2 regions of the Cupriavidus sp. 21MJTG02-4 genome follow, and region 2 is predicted to be linked to the other one. Evidence: predicted binding sites of a transcription regulator. Region 2 holds the regulator's gene; the other holds the start of a gene.
The links. Region 2 encodes FliA, which starts transcription of late flagellar genes. Its sites were predicted from a motif close to CTAAAGTTTNNNNNNNNNNNGCCGNTA; they were not measured.
Positions count from the first base shown of each region.

Region 1 (3,379 bases), on a different contig from region 2:
TGATGCTGTAGTTGCCGGGAACTGCATTGGAGGCCGTAGATACTGACATGAGGTCCGTTGAACCCACGGTCGCCTTGACGGCGGCAAAAGTGGTCGCGTCGGCGAGCTTCTTGGCGGCGGCCTGGTAGGCGCTTACCACGCTCTGTACCTGGCCGAATGCTGACAGCTTGGCCTGGTAGCTCTTAGCCTGCGCGTTGATGGCATCGAGAGGAGCTTGCTCGGCAGTTTGCAACTGGGAAAGCAGGGTGTTCAGATCCAGATTGGAGCCAACGCCGAGGGAGGAGATCGATGCCATTTTTTATTACCTCTTCTTCAACTGATGTTGCTTTGAGTAGTGGCCGCGCTCATACGGCCTGGCTGACGAACAGCCCTTGCAGCTTGTCCATGGCGCGCGCAATCCGCAGGACTTCTACGGTGGGCATCTGCCGGATCAGTTCTCCAGTTTCCTTGTCGACTACCTTGGTGATGACGCGGTGAGTGATGTCGTCAATTTCGAAGCGAAGACTGATTGACGTGGATTTCAGCGCGTCTACCAATTCCCCAACTGCTGCTGACGTCGCGGCGGGTACGCCGGAAACTTTCGTACGCGCGGCATCGGGCTTGCCGGCACCACCGCGCGTCTGGGTGTCTGCCCCAACCGGTGTGGCAGTGGCGCCTGTGGACACTTCGGATGGCAGCCGCACTGCGATCGGGGTCACTATCGGGGAAGACGCCATGGCTTGCTCCGTACGGTTTGGCGTGGTTCAACGTCGGAAAGAAACGCTTTGCAGGCAGTGGTCTGCCTGCAAAACGCTCCCGGCAAAAAAGGCCAGGCCTTGCGGCCCAGCCCTTTTTGCCAGCGCAGTTGCGATTAACGCAGCAGCGACAGCACGCCTTGGGTGGTCTGGTTGGCTTGCGCCAGAACCGACGTACCAGCTTGTTGCAGGATGTTCGCGCGGGTCATGTTCGACACTTCCGTTGCGTAGTCAGCGTCCTGAATGCGCGAACGCGAGGACGACAGGTTGGTCACGGTCGTGCCGAGGTTGGCGATGGCCGAGTCGAAGCGGTTCTGCACGGCACCCAGCGAGCTGCGCAGGTCGTCCACTTTCTTCAGGGCCGCGTCGATCTTGGCCAGCGGGTTGTTCGAAGCGGCGCCCGTGAATTGAGCGGTCGGGGTAGCGGTGCTCAGTTCGATAGTGGCAGGTGTCGTGTCGGTCACGGTGGTGCTGGCGCTGTTGGCGATAGAGGCTGCACTCGCGTCGTAGTTCTTGCCCTGAACCGTCACGTAGCCGGTGGCCACGCCGTTGGAGTCCACGCCGACCTTGACATACTGGTTCGCCAACGTCACGGCACTGGTTACGCCATTGTCCGTATCCGTGAAGTTGACCTGCGCGGTGTTGAGGTTAACTTTGCCGCTAGCATCGTCCACCGAGACGGCGTAGTAGTCTTTGCCCGACTGAACCACGTATTGGTTCGTAGCCGCGCCCGTTTTATCCTGCACGTTGCGCAGCGTCAGGTCGCTGGCGTTCACCTTCAGGGCCGCGGCGACGGACGACATATCGACAGTCTTCGGGGCTGCGCCCAGGTTGGTCTGCGTGATAGGCGCGCTGGTCGGCAGCGAGTTGCTGGACACAGAGAAGCCCGACAGGCCGAGCGACGAAGAGTCGATCTGTTGCAGGCCGATGCTGATCGTTTCGCCGTCGTTGGCGCCAACCTGGATCGTCAGCGGCTTGGCGCTGCTCGACAGGACCTTCACGCCGTTGAAGTCGGTCTGTTGCGACGTACGATCGATTTCAGCCAGGCGTTGGGTAATTTCGTCCTGGATCGACTTCAGGTCCGAACCCGAGTTCGAGCCATTGGCAGCCTGCACGCTCAGTTCACGGATACGCTGCAGGTTATTGTTGACTTCGGTCAGCGCGCCTTCGGTGGTCTGCGCCAGCGAGATACCATCATTGGCGTTACGCTGGGCTTGGGTCAGGCCCTTGATGTTGGAGGTGAAACGGTTCGCAATGGCTTGGCCAGCGGCGTCGTCCTTGGCGCTGTTGATGCGCAGGCCCGACGACAGGCGTTGAATCGCGGTGTTCAGCGACGATTGCGAAGCGGTCAGGTTGTTCTGAGTCATCAGAGACAACGAGTTGGTGTTAATGACTTGTGCCATTTACGACTCCTGTAAGCAATATATTGGGCATTCCGGCAGTTGCCGTAACGTTGGCTGCCTGCTTTGCAGGGCGTAGAGTGCCTCCGTTGTTTGGGTTATCGACAGGCGTCGCGAAAGGTTTAGAGTGACTTTTTCGGGGATTGCGACAGGAGCGTTGCGATGGCTTGCCTTCCGCGCGGTGCGGAAGACCGAGGGCCTGCCGGCCGATGCCTCAACGCCGCCGCTTGCGCGGCATATAGATAGGCATGAAATCCGGCGACGGATCCGGTTGCGGGGCAGGCAGGGCTTCGCCGCCAGCGCTGGCAGGCGTGATCATGGCAATCGCGTGCTTGTACACCGCGATCGGCTTGCGGTCGTCCAGGTCCTTGCCAAGCACCAGCACATATTCGTCCACGGCGATCGCGATGCCTTGCAGCCGGGTCCCGTTGCACAGGTGCACGACAAGCGGCGCCCGGCTGACGGCATGGAGCGACAGTTGCTGGTCCTGCAGTTTCTGGCCGCTTCGCGGGGGCCTGGTTTCCTTCTTCACGACGACTCCGGAAGAGCCCGCAAGGGTTCTGGCGGCTGATGGCGGTCCGCCGACCGGTACCCTCAGGAAGTATGGTCCGGTCAGCGAGATGGGCGAAACATTCGCGCTCGATACCGGTGCAGGGACGGGCCGCGTGGACAGGATCCGGTAAGAGATCGTTGTCTTCCGCGCGCTTGCCGGCACCGGGTGCAGCCAGGTGAGAAGGGGAATACTTCAGGGGCGAGGGTAACAAATTTCTACAAAGACCGACGGAACGGGCGTTGTCGAGGAATTAGAGGTTTTGCTCTAAACGGTAAGTTGTCGGTACGCCGTTCTTTAGGTAGGGGCCTGTCGACCACCGGTCGACAGGCAGCCTTGGCATTCCAGAAATGCTGATGAGCTCTGAAGGCGGGAATAAGTGAATGCTGACATGTCAATCAAGCGGTCTGATGGATGCGCGCAATGCTGTGCTGATAAAGTGCGGCATAAGACTCATGCAGCCTCGGCTTGACTGATAGAAGCAGGATTTACACCTCATGTAAGCAGGTTTATATTCATGCCAGAGCTAACTGGCTCTGAAGCAGTCCTGGAAAGCCTACGAGCACCCCGCGCGTGGGCTTCTTTTTTTGGCCCGCGTCGAACTGGCTGCGCCCCTCGGCGCACCGCAGCCATGTGGCCATCGGGATGCCTGGCAGGATTAAAAGGCACACGCCGGCCGCGCCATCGGAAGAAAT
Region 1 covers NZ_JBYOJP010000013.1:149,063-152,441, reverse strand. Annotated here, with positions in the region: gene fliD (flagellar filament capping protein FliD) at 1-295, opposite strand, end outside; gene AC3FKH_RS23985 (flagellar protein FlaG) at 345-716, opposite strand; gene AC3FKH_RS23980 (FliC/FljB family flagellin) at 851-2,137, opposite strand; gene AC3FKH_RS23975 (RNA chaperone Hfq) at 2,349-2,666, opposite strand.
Region 1: the regulator FliA is predicted to act here: its motif matches at 2,234-2,260, upstream of AC3FKH_RS23980 (FliC/FljB family flagellin).

Region 2 (3,379 bases):
GCAATCCACACCTGACTTCAGGATGCGCGCATAGTCGGCCTCCCAGTCCACCGTCTCGCCCGCGAATTCGCGCACGATGCATCCCGCCGCCAGGCTTGCCGACTTGAACGCGATCGTCACACCCGACGAGAAAACGGGATCGAGGAATTCGCCCGCGTTGCCGAGCAACGCGTAGCCATTGCCCCACAGCGACTTCACGTTTGCCGCATAGCCCGCGATATGGCGTGCAGGGGTATCCCAGACGGCATTGGCCAGCAGGCCCGCCAGGGCCGGATCCTCGTTCACCAGTGCCTGCAGCCGCTCCGTGTCGCTGCCCGCATAGCCGTCAAGGAAAGCCTTCTCGGCGACCACGCCCAGTGAACAGCGGCCGTTCGAAAACGGAATGGTCCAGTACCAGACATCCACATGCCGCGGATGAATCCCGACGCGAATCTTGTTGCGGTCGAAGGTGCCCGGCATCACGCGGTCTTCGACATGCGTGAAGATGGCACTGCGCACCGGAAAGCCAGATGGCGTTTCGAGCTGTAGCAGCCGCGGCAGGATGCGCCCGAAGCCGGAGGCATCGAGCAGGAAGCGGCTGGTGACGCGGTAGTTGTTGCCATCGGGATCGCGCACGGTCACGACCGGCTGCGCCCCCGATACGTCCACGTCAGTCACCTGGTGCCGGAAGCGGACTTCCGCGCCCTGCTTCTCCGCCTCGCGGATCAGCACATGATCGAAATCGGCCCGCTGTACCTGGTAGGTGGTTCCCCAGCCGGACGAGAATTTGTCGCGAAAATCGAAATCGACATAACGGTCGCCACGCGCAAACGCCGCGCCGTTCTTGTACTGGAACCCCGCTTCGACCACGGCCTGCAGCATGCCGGCCGCCTCGATGTACTCCATGCTCTGCGGCAACAGGCTCTCGCCAATGGAAAAACGCGGGAAGGTCTCCTTCTCGAGCACCATCACGCCAATACCCTGACGACGCAGCAGCCCGGCCGCCACGGAGCCCGCGGGCCCGGCGCCGATGATCAGCACGTCTGCAACTTGATCTTCCATTTGATCCTCCAACGCATTCAGCCCGCACGCAGCACATGGCCGACTGAAGCCAATGACGAGGCGGCCCCTCTCCGCAGGAAATCGCGTCCTGCAGGATCCGACGGCATCGCTACGGAAGGGATGGGCAACAAGGGGCCGCGAACACTGCCACGAGACAGTATGGCCACATGCTACCGAATGAACGGAAACGTGGAAACAGGACAGCGCGGGTAGTGCCAGGCGGCGATATCGATGTAGGCTTGGGCGTCACACCGGTGCTGGCACGCTGTCCGTCAACGGAACCCTACGATGACCTGGTTGCTCCTGCCCTGCAGCACAGGCGCCACCGCGCCCTGCCCGGGCAACCTGAAGGCAAACACAAAGCCCTGCGTCGCGTCGTCGCCATCGAAGGCGTCGGTCCTGCCTTCCGACTGCGGCAGCATCACGCAACGCTGGGCATTGCAGAGGTAAGCCTGCAGATCCACCGGCGGTGTCGCGACAAAGCTGTAGTGCCAGCGCACCGAGGTGACGATGCCTTCGGATTGCGGCAGGTTGCCGCTTGGCAGGATCGGAGGAGAAACGGTGCGCTGGCCGCGGCCATACAGCGCCGGTCCGTTGACCGATGCGCTCCAGGTATGCCGCGTGCCGGCCTCGGGCGCGGCCCACGCAGCGGTGGCGATCGCCGCCGGCACGGCCGCCATGGCATGCAGGACAACCCGTCCGATGCCTGACCGGCCGCGCATCAAAGCATGCCGCGCAGTTGATTGCGCAGGCGCGTGATGGCCTGCCCGCGGATCTGGCAGACGCGCGATTCGGTCACCTCGAGCACCGCGCCGATCTCGCGCAGGTTGAGTTCCTGGTCATAGCACAGCGACAGCACGAGCTTTTCGCGTTCGGGCAGCCGGTCGATGGCGCGGATGAGCGCTTCGCGCATGCCATTTTCCATCAGCTGCGTGAGCGGATTGCCGTCTTCGCTGACGCCAAGATGGCGGTCGAGAAAGTCTTCTTCGCCCGAGCGCTCGAAGTCTTCGTAGTGAAGGAGCTGGCAGCCATAGACCTCGTTGAGCAAGACCTGGTAGTCGTCCAGCGGCATTTCCAGTTCCTGCGCGACTTCCGAGTCGAGCGGTGCGCGGCCGAGCTTCTGTTCCAGGCCGCGCTGCGTGCGTTCGATGCGGCGCGTGAACTGGCGCAGGCTGCGCGACTGCCAGTCGTTGGCCCGCACCTCGTCAAGCATGGCGCCGCGGATACGCTGGCTGGCGTAGGTCTCGAAACGCGCGCCATGCGTATCCTCATAGCGCTTGGCCGCGTCGAGCAGGCCGATCATGCCGGCCTGGATCAGGTCATCGATCTGCACGCTGGCCGGCAGCTTTGCGGCCAGCTGCAGCGCGATGCGGCGCACCAGCTGCGCGTGGGTCTTGACCACGGCGGCCTGTTCGAGCTTTCCCTGGATCGTGTACATGGTGGAATTCTCGTGAATGCTTGCTTGCAAAGCCTGCCCGCATGGCGGGCCGGCGGGTCAGGGTCGGGGTCGTTTTCCGTTGCGAAGGGTCATGCGCTCAGGCTGCCACGGCGGATGGCGCGGCCGTGACCGGCTCTGCGCGCAACGGCCATGCGCCGATGCCACTGGCGGCCCGGCGCAATGCAATCGTGGCTGGCGCAGCCGGGTAGGCTTCCACCACGCAGCGCCCCAGCTGCACGCTGCGCTTCACCAGCGGATCGGCCGGCAGCCAGCCAGCGCTGCTGATCTCGACGCCAAGGTACTGCCGCGCGGTGCGCGCCAGGTTTCCGGCAATGGCCTGCACCGCGGCCTCGGTGGCCGCCATGTTGACCACCAGGTGGAAATGCCGGCAGGCGTACAGATGATGCAGGCGCTTGATGCTGGCATAGGCCGCGGTGATCGAAGCCATCTCCGGGCGCATCACCACCAGCACGTTGTGCGCGGCGCCCGCCAGCGCGGACAGCGCACCGTCCGCGTCCGTCACGGCATCGATCAGCACGCTGCGAAGGCCGGATAGCGAATCGGGCCATTGCGCGACGTTCGACTGGGGCGTACCAGCCGGCAATACCGCGACAGCGCCCGCCGGACGCGCGCCGAGCGCAGCCTCCAGCGTCAGGCGCCCTGCGCGGAGGTCGGCAAACGAGCCGGCAGGTTCCGCGCCGGTCAGTCTTACGGCATGGCCGGCCGGGTCCTCATCGACGAGCAGCACGCGTTCGCCTTGCATCGACAAGGCGTGCGCCAGGCCAGAGGCAATGGTGGTCGCCCCCGCCCCCTGTTCGCTGGCCACCACGGCGATGCGGCGCGTGACGCGCGGCGCCAGCATGCGTCGCAGGCTTTCGGCCTGGTCCACCGCCAGCGTGC
Region 2 covers NZ_JBYOJP010000032.1:14,830-18,208, forward strand. Annotated here, with positions in the region: gene AC3FKH_RS33380 (NAD(P)/FAD-dependent oxidoreductase) at 1-1,041, opposite strand, end outside; gene AC3FKH_RS33385 (flagellar protein FlhE) at 1,314-1,763, opposite strand; gene AC3FKH_RS33390 (RNA polymerase sigma factor FliA) at 1,763-2,479, opposite strand; gene AC3FKH_RS33395 (MinD/ParA family ATP-binding protein) at 2,577-3,379, opposite strand, start outside.